4 regions of the Rhizobium rosettiformans genome follow, and region 2 is predicted to be linked to each of the others. Evidence: predicted binding sites of a transcription regulator. Region 2 holds the regulator's gene; each other region holds the start of a gene.

Region 1 (3,911 bases), 610 kb from region 2:
TTCTCGTCCCCGCCACTGCGCCTGCAGTCGCTCGTGAAAGGCCGGCGGCTGGCTTGCCTCGCGCGCTGCCATTTCCTGAACCCGCCGCTCGGCTCCCGCAATCAAGTCCGGAATGAGCGAGGCCTCCGGCATGTTCTTCCAGTATTTCTTCGGCATTTCCGACTGCATGGCCCTGATCTTCACCCGCGCCGGATTGAAGATATTGGCGAAATAGGTCCGCCACAGCTCGTCGGTCTCGTCTTCCGCTTCAGGTCGGGCGGCTGGCTCGCGCGAGGTCTTCAACTCCTGCCCGTTCCAGGCGGCAGAGCCCTTTGGCGTCGCGATCAGCCAGTCCATATCGGTGAAGCGCCGCTGGAAGAAGCCGGCGGTGCGCGCGACGATGAAATGCTCCGGCTCGAACCAGGCCACGAAGCGCCGCCGTTTCGCCTGGACAGCTTCCACCTCGCGGAACCGCACGAATGCCTTCATCTTGTGGCTGTCGCGCCGGACATTCTTGATCAGGCGAACGAGGTCGGCGACATCGGGATCCGATCGCACCTGCAGCAGCGCCCTTTCCGCCTGCAGCCGCCAAAGGATGCGATAGAGAAGTGGAAATCGATCCGGATCCGAATGGCAGATCGCCGCCTCCGCCGCCTCGATGAAGCCCTTCGGCACGACGGTCCCGGAGGGTGCCTCGACAGGAGTTTTCTCTGGAAGCAACGCGCCGAACAGATCGCCCCCCTCGCCCGAAAGCTGCCAGCGAACCTGATCGGGTGTCACCCGACCAGCCAGGAGCGAACGTGCAGCATCGCGCCACTCGTCGAACGCTCCTCGCCCTTCGAGCGTCACGGTTCGCATCAGAAGAGCGACAGCTGCTCGGCCGGCGGCGCAAACACCGCCCGCAGATCGGTCCGATCAAGGCTGCGATTGGGCGACCATCCCTCGGCGACGATGAAGGACCGTACCTTCTTCAGCGACACACCGAGACGCGTCAGGTCCTCAAGCCGCACGCGCCGGTGACGGCGGGCCGAGAGCAAGCCGTTCACAGTCTTCGTCCCGAAGCCCGGTACGCGCAGCAGCGTCTCCCGATCCGCCTTGTTGACATCAACCGGAAACCGATCGCGGTTCGCCAGCGCCCAGGCAAGCTTCGGATCCAGCTCCAGATCAAGCATGCCGCCCTGCCCGATCGACGAAATCTCCTCGACCGAGAAACCATAGAAGCGGTAAAGCCAGTCCGCCTGATAGAGTCGATGCTCGCGCATCAGGGGCGGCTTGATCAGCGGCAGGTTTTTCGAGCTGTCGGGGATCGGACTGAAGGCGGAATAGTAGACACGCTTCAACCCATAACTGCTGTAAAGCCGTGCGCTCGAGCCGAGGATCGTCGCGTCATTGGCGCCGTCGGCACCGACGATCATCTGGGTGCTTTGCCCGCCGGGCACGAACCTCTTGCGCCGTCCGGTGTGCGTCGGTTCGCGCGCCTCGTCGATCTTCAGCCTCAGATCCGCCATCGAGCGGCGGATGTTGACCGGACGCTTTTCGGGCGCATAGCGCTCCAGCCCGTGATCGGTCGGCAGCTCGATATTGATCGACAGGCGATCGGCATAAAGCCCCGCCTCCTCGACCAGATGCGCGGATGCCTCAGGGATGGTCTTCAGATGGATGTAGCCGCGAAAATCGTGCTTGGTGCGCAGGTCCCTGGCGATCTTCACCATCTCGGCCATGGTATCATCCGAGGATTTGATGATCCCGGAGGAGAGAAACAGCCCCTCGATGTAATTGCGACGGTAGAATTCGATCGTCAGCCAGACGACCTCGTCCGGCGTGAACCGCGCCCGCTCGACATTGCTCGAGGAACGATTGATGCAATAGGCACAGTCGTAGATGCAGAAATTGGTGAGCAGGATCTTCAGGAGCGAGATACAGCGTCCATCCGGCGCATAGGCATGGCAGATGCCCGAGCCCTCCGTGGAGCCGAGCCCGCCCGATGCCGACGAGTCGCGCTTCGTCGTCCCGCTCGATGCGCAGGAGGCATCATATTTGGCAGCGTCGGACAGGATGGCGAGACGTTCTTTGAGCGACTTCTTCATAAGAATGTTCTCTATATGTTCTCATGACAATGGTCAAGAATACCACCTGCGACATTGCGTCCGCCTATCGTTCTTCACTCTGATTTTACTACGCTTTTTCAGTCTCGGACAGGCTTTCGGAGCCGCTCGACGAAAACTCTGGAAATTGCGCGAAGCATTCTGCTATAGTCCCTATCAATGTGATTTGTGACTGGTTCCGCAGCTTTGCTTCGGAACCTGTTTTCTTTTGTGCCCGCGCTCGCGGCCATGAAGACGAAGGAAGAGGAAATGGTAGACAAGGTACCGATGACGCAGAACGGTTTCGAGAAGCTCAGCGAAGAGCTGCGCTGGCGTCAGCAGGAAGAGCGTCCGCGCATCATCGAGGCAATTGCCGAGGCGCGCGCTCATGGCGACCTTTCCGAAAATGCGGAATATCACGCAGCCAAGGAAGCGCAGAGCCACAACGAGGGTCGTGTTGGCGAACTCGAGGATCTGATCGCGCGCGCCGAGGTCATCGATCTCTCGAAAATGTCCGGTTCGAAGATCAAGTTCGGCGCCACCGTCAAGCTGGTCGATGAAGACACCGAGGAAGAGAAGACCTACCAGATCGTCGGCGACCAGGAAGCCGACGTGAAAGCCGGACGTATCTCGATCTCCTCGCCGATCGCACGCGCTCTGATCGGCAAGGAAGTCGGCGACAACATCGAAGTTGTCGCCCCAGGCGGCTCGAAGGCCTACGAGATCCTCGCGGTCAAGTGGGGCTGATCCAGTCCGGAAGGGCCCCTCTGTGGCGCATTCTCTCGACGACATCACGGTGATTGCGCCGCATTTCAAGCGGCGCCTCTCCGGTGTGACCTCGACCGTCATCCAGCTCGTGCCGGAACAGAAGCGCCAGGGTCTCGGCATCCTGACGCTCGGCCCAGGCCTTCCCGGTCATCTGCCCAGCATGCGCTGGGCCGAGCTGCCCGGCCTCTGGAAGAGGCCGAAAGCCGCCCCTGCACGCGTCTGGCATGCCCGCCGCAACAACGAAATGCTGGCGGGCCTGATCCTGCGCGATCTCTTCCGCATGCCGCTGAAACTGCTTTTCACGTCTGCGGCCCAAAGACATCACAGCCGCTACACCCGCTGGCTCATCTCGAAGATGGACGGCGTGGTAGCGACGAATGGGAAGTCCGGCTCCTTTCTCAAGGTCCCGCATCGTGTCATCCGCCACGGCGTGGACTTGCAGCTTTTTCATCCCTCCGACGAGATCGACACGAGCCTCCCGGAAGATTTGAAGGGTCGGCATTTCGTCGGCTGCTTCGGCCGGGTCCGCCATCAAAAGGGCACGGATCTCTTCGTCCGGGCGATGATCGAACTCCTCCCGGATAATCCCGAATGGACAGCTGTGATCTCCGGCCGGGTCACCGCCGAGCATACGGCCTTTGCAGACAAGCTGAAGGCCGACATCGCCGCCGCCGGGCTCACCGATCGCATCCGCTTCCTTGGCGAAGTCGATGACATCAAGCCCTGGTATCGCCGCCTGACGCTTTATGTCGCCCCCTCGCGCAATGAGGGCTTCGGCCTCACGCCGCTCGAGGCCATGGCCTCCGGCACCGCCGTGGTCGCAAGCGACGCCGGCGCCTATGCAGAGATGATCGTCGAGGGCGAAACGGGTTCGGTCGTGCCGGCCGACGACTATGAACGCCTGCGCGACGCGATCTCGACCTTTCTCGAGCCGCAAAAGGCCATGCAGGCCGGTCGGCGCGGACGCGCGCATGTCGAGGCGGCGTTCGGACTGGAACGGGAAGCGGACCAGTTGGCCGAAGTCTATGCGGGTCTGCTCGGCACTGCCCTGCCCAATGCGAGCGCAAGCTCCAAGCCTGC
Region 2 (3,911 bases):
TCGCCTTGTCGAAGGACGACTTGTAGACGAGGCCGAGGCCGAGTTCGCGGCAAAGCTCGACGAGCTGGCCGGCAATCATGAAGGCATGGTCGCGGCTTTCCATCTGGCAGGGACCGGCAATCAGGGCAAAACGGCCTTTCTGGGAAAAGACGGCCTTAGCCGGACCTTCGCCGACGACGACTTCCGAATTGGGAGAAACGCTCATTTCAACTCCTCGAAGGCAAAGGTCACCCCCTGCCCCTTTTCCGGCGCGACGACGAGGCGCGCGCCCGTTTTTTGATAGCTGACGCCCTTAGCAGCGAGGCAGGCTTCTGTCACGCCGAGATCATCAACCGCAATAACCACGGCCGCCCCGACGAGCCCCCTTTCCGAGACCAGCAATTCCTGGCCGAAGTGGAGCCGGAAACCCTCCGGTGTCAGCACGTCGACGGCGACGTTGGCGGTCTGAATCGAGAGCCCGAAGGAATGGGCGGTGACATCCCGCTGATCAACAACCGTTTCCAGGAGATATTGGAAGTCGCTCGGGTTCTCTTCGACCAGCACTACGCGCCGGAGCCCTGTCGCGCCGTTGGCATGCACAAGCAGGGAATCCCGATCGGTCGGAAGCGGGTTGATGCGCTGGCAGGCGAAGGCGAAGAAATCGGGCGCACGGAGATCTGCTGCAAAGGCGAGTCGGAAAGCCCCCTCCGCGGTTTGGCCATCCGGAAAACGAAACTGGCGCGCGAAATCGAGCACAGAGCCAGCGCTCATCCCGTCCTCGCGGTAGGCCGCATCGTCCGCCAATGCATCTTCCGTCTTCACGACGATGGCGGAGAGCCCCTCGACGCGCCGAAAGCGGAAGGCCTGATCGCGAGCGACAAAGACATTGCCCGTGCGCGCAGCCTCCAGACAGTCTTCCCGACTACCGACGGCCAGCGGCTCCAAATAGGTGTCATCGGCGAAGAAAACGCAGGCATTCTCGGTGCCGAAAGGGTGGCGGGCATCCGCCGCGACGGTGAATCCGAGGTGAGTGAGCCGCTCGCGGGCGGTTTCGAGATCGGTGATCGGCAATACGAGATGATCGATAGCGCGGGGTGAGGAAATGGAATTGGACATGTTTGCTCTCGGTTTCTGCATCAATTCTGAGAATTGGACGCCTGAATGGAAAGGCCTTCGACCGCCTGCCGCAAGGCATCGATCTGCTCGCGGGTTTCGCGCAGTTCCTTTAACACCTGCTCGTCGATCTTGTGATGCAGGGCCAAGACTTCGATCTCCGCCTTGAGATTGATCTCGTAGTCCTTCGCCGCCATGAAGCGATCGCGCTCCGCCTGCCGGTTCTGGCTCATCATGATGATCGGCGCCTGGACGGCGGCAAGCATCGACAGGATCAAGTTCAGGAAGATGAACGGATAGGGATCGAGCGCACCTGTTGCAAGAATCACCGTGTTGAGGATGACCCAGGCGACCAAAAACAGCATGAAGCCGATGATGAATCCCCAGGAGCCGCCGACCCGTGCAATGCCGTCTGCGAGCCGCTGACCGAAGGTCGCATGGGCCAAAAAGTCCTCGCCGGCATTGGTCGACACCGTGCGGCGCTCCCGCGCCCGCTTCAGCACCTTTTGCTCTGCTGACGAAAGATCAGATGACAACTTCCCCAGAACGAGTTTCTCAATATCCTTCAACATATACAGCACCCTCGAAGGCGGTTTTGCCCGATCCCGGACCAGATCTGCACTCAGCACTGCAGCACGTCAAAATCGGACGGTTTCAATACCCTTGCAGGCGGCTATCGCATTTTCTCACCGGCTCTTCACGAAAATTTATACCCTTGCGGAACACAACTGGAACATATAGTGTCTGTTCTGTATTTGTTTCACTCCGAGGGCACCGCATATGCTGACGCGCAAGCAACAGGAACTGCTTCTCTTCATCCATGAACGGATGAAGGAATCGGGTGTCCCGCCGTCCTTCGACGAGATGAAGGATGCGCTGGACCTCGCATCGAAATCCGGGATCCACCGCCTGATCACTGCGCTCGAGGAGCGCGGCTTCATCCGACGCTTGCCGAACCGGGCGCGTGCCTTGGAGGTCATCAAGCTTCCGGAAGCCTATTCGCCGAGCATCCAGCCGCGCCGCGGCTTTGCACCGAGCGTGATCGAGGGCAGTCTCGGCAAGACGCCACCGGCGCCAGCGCTGACCAAGCCGCCGGTCGAGGACAACGGTTCGTCTGTCTCCGTGCCGGTCATGGGCCGGATTGCAGCCGGTGTGCCGATTTCAGCGATTCAGAACAACACTCATGACATCACGGTACCGGCTGAGATGATCGGCGCGGGCGATCACTATGCACTTGAGGTCAAGGGCGATTCGATGATCGAGGCCGGTATTCTTGACGGCGATACGGTCATCATCCGCAATGCCTCTAACGCCAATCCCGGTGACATCATCGTGGCGCTCGTCGACGACGAGGAGGCGACACTCAAACGCTTCCGCCGCCGCGGTGCATCGATTGCACTGGAAGCCGCCAATCCGGCATACGAAACCCGCATCTTCCCTCCGGATCGCGTGAAGATCCAGGGCAAGCTGGTGGGCCTCATTCGCCGCTATCACTGATCAGCATCGGTCTCCAGCTTTGGTCGGACAGTGCCAGTTGGACCCGCAAATTCATGCGTGCTTTCGGAAGAGGCTGTTCGCCAGTCGTAGAGACGGTGCGCCGTCCATGGCCTGGAGGGTCCGTCGAGCGCGGACCTGACCGTCATGGCTTGCGAGGTGGCGGCTAGGCCCGCGATCTCGAGGGAGCCGGTTGCGCGCTGGCTCGCCTCCGAAATCAGGAGCGCGCCAGAGCGGCAGGCTTTGACGCGTGTGCGCGCCGACAGAACGACGATATCAGCGCGGTCGCAGGCTGTTCCGATGAGATCCGGGCGTTCCAGCGTCAGCAGCGTGTTGCCGTTCTCCAGTCTGATGGCACAGGCCTGCTTGACACAGGTGAACTGTTCTCTGCCGGCGGCCTTGAGTAGGCTGTCAAATACAGCCTCTGCCAGTTTGCTCTGCTCCTCCGACAGGGTTTGCCCAGTACGCCGGTCTGGCGCCGGTGGCAGGGGTACCGTGTCGAGCATGACCGGATGCCTTGGCTCATCGATACCGAGCACCGGCCGCCATTGATCGAAGATGAAGGCTGCCGGGCGGGCTCGGTTGATGGCAATGATGGACGTGTCGCCACTTGCCACCCGAATCGCGACCAACCGTGCGTCCTCGCTGACCATCAGTTCGCCACCCGGGGAACGTGGAGCAAGGAAGGCAGCAGCGAGCGTTGCGACGATGAGAGCCGTGCCGACATGCCTGATCGGGGTTCTGAGGAGCATCAGCAAGAGCATGCCGGCGATTGCGCCGGGCATGAACCATGATGGCAGACGCGGGAAGACGTAGCCGCCGCCCCAGCCGGAGACGGTGTGAGCGACAATGAGCACCATTTCCAGGCCCTTACCCATGATCCAGAAGAATGGGCCGTCGAGGCCAAATGGCATGAGCAGCATGGCAATGAAGCCGGACGGCATCACGACCAGCGAGATCAGCGGCATGGCGGCGAGGTTTGCCTCGAGTCCATGGGTCGACAGCCGGTGAAAATGGCTGATGGCAAAGACGGCGGTCGAGACCCCGCCGATGAACGATGTCGCCAGGGTGCCGCCGACGAACTTGGCAAACCCGGCAGCAATCCGCATGGCAAGCGAGCGGGCACGAGGCAGGATCGCGCGCGGTCGCGCCCGCCACCCCGCGTAACCGGCAATCAGGGCTGCAGTCGCCGCGAAAGACATCTGGAAACTAGGCCCCATCACCGTCGAGGGCTGGACCGCGAGGATCGCGGTTGCCGCAAGTGCCAGATTGTGGAGGCTGACAGCCGGGCGGTCGAAGAGGACGGCTCCGAGCATGACCGCCGT
Region 3 (3,911 bases), 410 kb from region 2:
GCGTCGTGCGGCTCTGGCCAAACGAGGATCGCGACGACATGGACTTCAGTCCGCTCACCCGGGCGACGGCGCCCTCAATGGTTCGCGTGACTTCCTGGTCCATGGTCTGCGCAGAGGCACCGTCATAATTGGTGCTGACGGTGATGACTGGCTGGTCCACATCGGGCAGTTCGCGGATTTCGATGCCGGCAAGCGCCGCAAGGCCAGCCACGACCAGCAGCGTGTTCAACACCGCTGCCAGCACCGGGCGGCGAATGAAAAGAGCGGTAAAGCTGCGTCCGGATTGTTCGGAACCGTTCCCCGTAGAACTCATCGCGCGCCGACCTCCTCAGAACCATCCTGCGGTGCCCCGGCGACTTCGACGGTCCCGCCTTCTCGCACCCGCTGCAGTCCTTCAACGGCAACCACATCGCCTTCCTTGAGCGACGCGTCCACCAGGATCTGATCCGAGTTGCGCTGCACAATGGTGACCCGCGTCTTCACGGATTTGTTATCAACGATCTGCCAGACGAAGGAGCCCTCGCCATCCCACTGGACGGCAAGCGGATTGACCGCTGCATATTGATCGCCGGGGAAGCGCATAACGACGTTGAACGACATGCCGGCACGCAATACGTCGTCCGGATTGTCGATTTTCGCGCGGATGCGGATGGTCCGGCTGGCCTGATCGACGCGGCTGTCCACCGCCTCGACGCTCCCCTGAAACACCTGCCCCGGACGGGAAACGGACCGGGCTTCCACGGGCATGCCGGGCGTTACGGCAGCGGCAAAACGCTCGGGCGCCCAGAAATCGACCAGAAGCTGGCTGCGGTTGTCGAGCGATACGATGGGGGTCGAATTGGTGACATTGTCGCCGACGCTCACGCCGACGATCCCGATGATACCGTCAATGGGCGCGATGATGTCGCGGCGTTTCAGATTGAGCTCGGCGGTCGTCAATTGCAGTTGCGCCTGCTCCTCCGCAATCTGCGCGTCGAGGACGTCGAGACGGGAGAAGCTCTGGAGATTGCGGTATGACTCGGCTTTCTCTTTCGCACTGCGAAGCGCAACGGCAGCCTGATCGCGCAGGATGACCTGCTCCTCGCGATCGAGCCGGGCGATAACGTCGCCTTTGCTGACCTTCTGGCCGGAGGACACGAGGATCTCGTCGAGCATGCCCGACGTCTGAGGCATGACGGTGACGGCCTCAACAGCCTCACCGTCGCCGATGGCGCTCAGCCGGTCATTGACAACACCGATCGCGACGGCCTGGGTTGCCACAAGAATGGCCTGGTTGCCGCCGCCGCGCCGATTGCCCTGCCCCTGGCCCTGGGCTCCACCTTGGCCCCCTGACTGGACCCGCTGACCGCCCTGCCCCTCGGCTTCCGGGGTCGCGGCGATCACGCCTACGACAGACTGGGGCACGCCCATGGAGACGAGCGCCTGGCCGGCACCGGGCGAAAAATAGACCCACGAACAGAGGCCGATGAACAAGAGGGCAATACTGATGGCGAGTTGCTTCCAAAGCGGCATGCAAGGCTCCGAAATGTCGAACTGGATGATGTCGGTTAAGTATCGGGCGCAAACCCTCGGTGGCAATGCCAGAACGTCAAGCTTACTGATTTGTAATCTCGCGTCTTTTCACGCCGCCGTGATCCCGCACCTACTGCATGCCGGTCAAAGCTGTCCTTCGGATAGCCTAACATATCCGGCGGCCGAAGCCTCCCGAATTCCGTGCGCAACAAGGCGGTAGGAATAAAACCAGAACGCCGTCACTGGCCTTTCCGACCCGAATCACTACATTGAGCCGCATGAGTAACGGTTTCGACGACATTCCCTTCTTCGACGAAGAACCCGCACCGCGCAAGCCTGCCGCGTCCCCCGCACCCGCTGCTGGCACTCCTGCAGCCGGTGGCCTTGGCATTGCGGCCCGCGCCATGGCAGCCCGCGACCAGGCGAGAGCGCCCGATTATCTCTCCGGCCTCAACCCGGAACAGCGCGAAGCGGTCGAAACCGTCGATGGGCCGGTACTGGTGCTCGCAGGCGCCGGCACCGGCAAGACACGCGTCCTCACCACCCGCATTGCCCATATCCTGGCAACCGGGAAAGCCTTTCCAAGCCAGATCCTGGCGGTGACCTTCACCAACAAGGCTGCCCGCGAGATGAAGGAGCGCATCGGCCATCTCGTTGGTGGCGCCGTCGAAGGCATGCCCTGGCTCGGCACATTCCACTCGATAGGCGTCAAGCTGCTTCGTCGCCATGCCGAACTGGTTGACCTACGCTCCGACTTCACCATCCTGGACACCGATGATGTCGTGCGTCTGATCAAGCAGATCATCCAAGCCGAAGGCCTCGATGACAAACGCTGGCCGGCCAAGCAATTCGCCCAGATGATCGACGGCTGGAAGAACAAGGGGCTGGACCCCGCCCAGATCCCCGAAGGGGATGCCCGCGCCTTCGCCAACGGCAAGGGTCGTGAACTCTACATCGCCTACCAGAACCGCCTGAAGACGCTGAACGCCTGCGATTTCGGCGACTTGCTCCTGCATCCGATCCGGATGTTCAAAGCGAACCCGGACGTGCTGAAGGAATATCATCAGCGCTTCAAATACGTGCTGGTCGACGAATATCAGGACACCAACACCGCCCAATACATGTGGCTGAGGCTGCTGGCCCAGCGGCCGCCGGGCGTGCCGCAAAATGTCTGCTGCGTCGGCGACGACGACCAGTCGATCTATGGCTGGCGCGGCGCGGAGGTGGACAACATCCTGCGCTTCGAGAAGGATTTCCCCGGCGCCAAGGTCATCAAGCTCGAGCGCAATTACCGTTCGACCGAACATATCCTGGGTGCTGCCGGATTTCTGATCGCGCATAATGAGGGCCGCCTCGGCAAGACCCTATTCACCGATCGCGTTGATCCGAATGACGACAAAGTCGTTGTCCATGCCGCCTGGGATTCGGAAGAGGAAGCTCGCGCTGTCGGTGAGGAGATCGAGCAGCTCCAGCGCAATCAGCACCCGCTGAACAACATGGCGATCCTCGTCCGCGCCTCCTTCCAGATGCGCGAATTCGAAGACCGCTTTGTAACGCTCGGCCTGAATTACCGAGTCATCGGCGGCCCGCGCTTCTACGAGCGCCTCGAGATCCGTGATGCCATGGCCTATTTCCGGATGGTCTGCCAGCCGGCCGACGACCTCGCCTTCGAGCGCATCGTCAATACGCCTAAGCGCGGCCTCGGCGACACGACGATCCGCAATCTGCACGACTATGCACGCGCCCGCGACATCCCGATGCTGGCGGCAGCGGCCGACATCATTGAGACCGACGAGCTGAAGCCTAAGGCCCGCAAGGCGCTCTTCGACGTCGTCACGGATTTTCGCCGCTGGCAGTCGCTGCTCGAAACCACGCCGCATACCGAACTCGCCGAACAGATTCTCGACGAGAGCGGCTATACGGCCATGTGGCAGAACGACAAGTCGGCAGAAGCGCCGGGCCGCCTGGAAAACCTGAAGGAACTCATCCGCTCGATGGAGGCCTTCGAGAGCCTACGCGGCTTTCTCGAACACGTGTCCCTGGTCATGGATGCCGAGACCAACGAAAACCTTGATGCCGTCTCGATCATGACGCTGCATTCCGCCAAGGGCCTCGAATTCGAGACCGTCTTCCTGCCCGGCTGGGAAGAAGGTCTGTTTCCCCACCAGCGCGCGCTGGACGAAGGCGGCCGCTCGGGTCTCGAAGAAGAGCGCCGCCTCGCCTATGTCGGCATCACCCGCGCCAAGCGTCGCTGTCACATCTGGTTCGTCTCTAACCGCCGCATTCATGGCCTTTGGCAATCCACCCTGCCGTCGCGCTTCCTCGAAGAGCTACCGCCCGCCCATGTCGAAGTCGCGGAAGCCGAGACCTCCTATGGCGGCTACGGTCGCAACCCCTAC
Region 4 (3,911 bases), 900 kb from region 2:
GAACGGCCGCTGGACCGCCATTGGCAGCACGCCACCGCCAGGGACGGAGGGAGACTTCGCTCGCTTCATCACCGAAGTCGCAGATGGCAGCATCTGGTCAACGAAGGCGCTTTCCGAGAACTATCCCCCTGCCGAAGCCTACTTCGAAGCCGTCTCCGGCGTCATGGCCGTTCCCCTCTCGCATTTGCCACGCGACTACATCTTCTTCTTCCGCAGGGAACGCCTGCAGACACTAAACTGGGCGGGCAATCCGGAAAAGACCTATGAGACAGGTCCCCTCGGCGATCGCCTGACCCCGCGCAAGAGCTTTGCCCTGTGGAAGGAAACGGTTCAGCGCCAAGCGACGCCGTGGCGCGACAGCGATTTCGAGATTGCCGAAGCGATCCGTTCGGCGACCGTCGAGATCGTCCTGCGCCACAACGAGCTGATGGAAGAGGAACGCAGCAAGTCCGACGTGCGCCAGCGCATGCTGAACGAGGAGCTGAACCACCGGGTGAAGAACATCCTGGCCGTGATCAAGTCGCTGGTGGCGGCGCCTTCGCAGGATGAAGTTCCGATCCAGGACTATATTGGCTCGCTGCGCGGCCGCATCCACGCCCTCTCCCATGCCCATGACCAGCTGACGCGCGGTGGCGGTGGCGGCACACTCAACGACCTCCTGCAGGCAGAGCTCCTGCCCTACCGCGCCGGTCGCAGCGTGATCGAGATCAAGGGCCCCTCCGTCACACTCGACGCCCGGGCCCATGCCGTCGCAGCCCTTGTGATCCATGAGATGTGCACAAATGCTGCGAAATACGGCGCGCTGTCGCGCGACGGCGGGTCGCTCGCCATTTCCTGGGAGAAAACCAGCGATGGCGATTGCCGTCTCCATTGGCGCGAAAGTGGCGGACCGACCGTCGGCCCCATCGGCCGGAAGGGCTTCGGTTCGGCCCTCATCGAGCGGAGCATCCCCTATGACCTCGGCGGTACGAGCCGCGTCGATTATCATCCCGCGGGGCTGGATGCCGAGTTCCGGCTGCCGGGGCGCTTTCTGAACTGGGAAGCTGAAACCGTGAGCGAAGAACCCAATCCGCATGCCGAAGCCGAAGTGGCTGATCATCCGACGAGCATCGCTGGAATACCGGTCCTCTTGGTTGAGGACCAGGTGCTGATCGCCATGGACGCGGAAATGATGCTCGCCGACGCCGGCATCGACAATGTCGTGACCGCGAGCTCAAGCAGCGACGCGCTGAACCGCCTGAGGAGTTTCGCACCGGCGATCGCGATCCTCGACATCAATCTCGGCAGTGACACCTCGGTGCCCGTTGCTCAGGAGCTCATGCGTCGCGGCATCCCCTTCGTCTTCGCCACCGGTTACGATGATCGCTCCTCGGTTCCAGAGGAATTGCTGTCCGTACCAGTCGTGCGTAAGCCCTATGATGCCAACGCCCTCGTGAAAGCACTTTCCGATCGGCTCGCCGCCGAGGTTCCGGCAGAATGATAACTGAAACTGCCCCGCAACCCCTGCGTTACTAGGGTTGCCCGGCCGACCCCAAGCCAATACGTTCTCATTATGTTCCGACATAAGGGAGGCGACCGTGGAGGCTCTGGAAAGTTTCATCATTGAAGCCAAGGGCGTGACCTATGTCAGCGGCAAGGTCCCTCCCCCCTCAGCAAGCCGCACTGGCGCCAAGGATATTTCCTATGAGCGCGGACGCTTTCGTTATCTCGACAGCCATTTTGGCGGAACGGACTTTCTCGGCCAGGAGGTGGTCTGGCAGGACGAGATTCCGGTCTGGGCGATGAACTATTACGGTCGCATCCTCGATGCCGAGCGTTTCGACGGTGGGCGGGCGGGCACCGTCATCAAACAGGCTCTGACGGCGCTTTACCAGGAGAAGCGCTTTCTCGGCGGATTTACCTATCTGCATCCGCTGGGAGAATATGTCGACCAGTCGGTCGGAGACTACCGCTCCTTCCTCGGTATCGAACGCATCCGGATGGGCGAGCGCGTGGTCTATCAGCTCGACTATCAGGGCGGCCTGATCAAGCCCTGACGGGCCTTGCTATTCTGGACAATCGCGTGAAAATGCCTAAAGGAAAGCCACCCACAACAAGGCGCTAGAATTTAGGCATGGCCGCACGCCAACGCATCATCCCCGTTCGCCGCGAATACAATCGCTGGGTTGCGAACCAGACGCTGGAGGACTATGCGCTGCGCTTTACGGCGAAGAGCGCTCGCAAATTCTCCTCCAGTCGCATCTCGCAAACAGCAATCGGCGCGATCAGCTTTCTCGCATTGGAGGCGATCGGCGGCACGATCACCATCGCTTACGGCACGACCAATGCCTTCTTCGCCATCATTGTCGCCGCGATCCTGATGCTGCTCGTCGGCATACCGATCAGCCGCTACGCAATTCGCCACGGGGTCGACATCGATCTTCTGACCCGCGGTGCCGGCTTCGGCTATATCGGATCAACGATCACCTCGCTGATCTATGCAGCCTTCACCTTCATGCTCTTTGCCATCGAGGCCTCGATCATGACAAAGGCGCTGGAACTCGCCTTCGGCATTCCGCTCTGGCTCGGCTACATCATCTCCGCTGTAGCCGTGCTGCCGCTGGTGACCTACGGCATCCGGATGATCTCGAAATTCCAGCTGATCACCCAGCCCTTCTGGATTGTGCTGAACATTCTGCCCTTCGTCTTCATCGCCTTTCTCGACTGGGAAAAGATCGACCTCTGGCTGGCTTTCGCCGGTGTCGGCCATTCCAACGCCCATCTGGGCGAGACCGCCCCCTTCAATCTCCTGGAATTCGGCGCCGCTTCAGCCGTCATTCTGGCGCTGATGCCGCAGATCGGCGAACAGGTCGACTTCCTGCGCTTCCTCCCTCCGGAGGGTGCTCGCAAGCTGCACCATCGCGTCGCGATCTTTCTTGCCGGCTCCGGCTGGGTCGTGCTCGGCGTTCCGAAACTGCTCGCCGGTTCCTTCCTCGCGGTGTTGACGCTCTCCACCGGCGTGCCGATCAGCGAGGCTGCCGACCCCGCCCACATGTATGTCGCAGCCTTCGGCTACATGATCCCCAACGAGACGGCCGCCATGCTGCTGATGGCCGGCTTCGTGGTGATCTCCCAGCTCAAGATCAACGTGATGAACGCCTATGCAGGCTCGCTCGCCTGGTCGAACTTCTTCTCGCGCCTGACCCACAGCCATCCGGGCCGCGTCGTCTGGCTGGTCTTCAACGTCGCGATCGCGCTTCTGTTGATGGAACTCGGCATCTATGGCCTGCTCGAAGAGACGCTCGGCATATTCTCGATCATCGCGATGAGCTGGCTCTGCGCCATCTCAGCCGATCTCTTCGTCAACAAGAAGCTCGGCCTCTCGCCGCCCGGCATCGAGTTCAAGCGTGCCCACCTCTACGACATCAATCCCGTCGGCTGCGGTACCATGGCGCTCTCTGCCGGATTGGCGCTCGCCGCCCATTTCGGCGCCTTCGGCTCCACCATGGCATCGCTGTCGACCTATGTGACCTTGGTGGCCTTTGTGATCTCGCCGCTGATCGCCTGGGCAACCGACGGCAAGTTCTACCTGGCGCGCAAGCCGCGCTACAGCTGGAAGAACAAGACCGGCATCACCTGTTCGATCTGCGAACATCCGTTCGAGCCGGAAGACATGGCCTGGTGCCCCGCCTATGCAGCCCCAATCTGCTCGCTCTGCTGCACGCTCGATAGCCGCTGTCACGACATGTGCAAGCCGCATGCGAAGATCAACGCCCAGGCCGCGACGGTTGCCCGCGCCCTGCTCCCAGACGCGGTCATCGAGACCTTCTCGACCCGTCTCGGCCGCTACGCGCTGACCGCCATGATCTCGATCTCCGTCATCGGCATCATCCTTGCGGTCATCGCCCATCAGGTGAATGCCGCGACCCCTG

Evidence for each region. The regulator LexA, encoded in region 2, represses DNA repair genes until DNA is damaged. The targets are predictions, from matches to a motif close to TGTTCNNNNTGTGTTCNG.
Region 1: a site for LexA is predicted at 2,072-2,089, ahead of D4A92_RS20125 (putative DNA modification/repair radical SAM protein). Genes of this name have one in related genera too.
Region 3: a site for LexA is predicted at 1,731-1,748, ahead of D4A92_RS19100 (ATP-dependent helicase). Genes of this name have one in related genera too.
Region 4: a site for LexA is predicted at 1,543-1,560, ahead of D4A92_RS21550 (DUF5680 domain-containing protein). Genes of this name have one in related genera too.

The regions. Positions count from the first base shown of each region.
Region 1 is NZ_CP032405.1:4,092,756-4,096,666, forward strand. It holds gene D4A92_RS20120 (UdgX family uracil-DNA binding protein) at 1-837, opposite strand, end outside; gene D4A92_RS20125 (putative DNA modification/repair radical SAM protein) at 837-2,066, opposite strand; gene greA (transcription elongation factor GreA) at 2,334-2,810, shown strand; gene D4A92_RS20135 (glycosyltransferase family 4 protein) at 2,833-3,911, shown strand, end outside.
Region 2 is NZ_CP032405.1:3,480,195-3,484,105, reverse strand. It holds gene kdsA (3-deoxy-8-phosphooctulonate synthase) at 1-205, opposite strand, end outside; gene D4A92_RS17145 (VOC family protein) at 202-1,095, opposite strand; gene D4A92_RS17140 (DUF1003 domain-containing protein) at 1,116-1,664, opposite strand; gene lexA (transcriptional repressor LexA) at 1,873-2,589, shown strand; gene D4A92_RS17130 (ComEC/Rec2 family competence protein) at 2,583-3,911, opposite strand, start outside.
Region 3 is NZ_CP032405.1:3,891,296-3,895,206, forward strand. It holds gene D4A92_RS19090 (efflux RND transporter permease subunit) at 1-313, opposite strand, end outside; gene D4A92_RS19095 (efflux RND transporter periplasmic adaptor subunit) at 310-1,512, opposite strand; gene D4A92_RS19100 (ATP-dependent helicase) at 1,791-3,911, shown strand, end outside.
Region 4 is NZ_CP032405.1:4,376,073-4,379,983, forward strand. It holds gene D4A92_RS21545 (HWE histidine kinase domain-containing protein) at 1-1,480, shown strand, start outside; gene D4A92_RS21550 (DUF5680 domain-containing protein) at 1,587-2,036, shown strand; gene D4A92_RS21555 (hybrid sensor histidine kinase/response regulator) at 2,114-3,911, shown strand, end outside.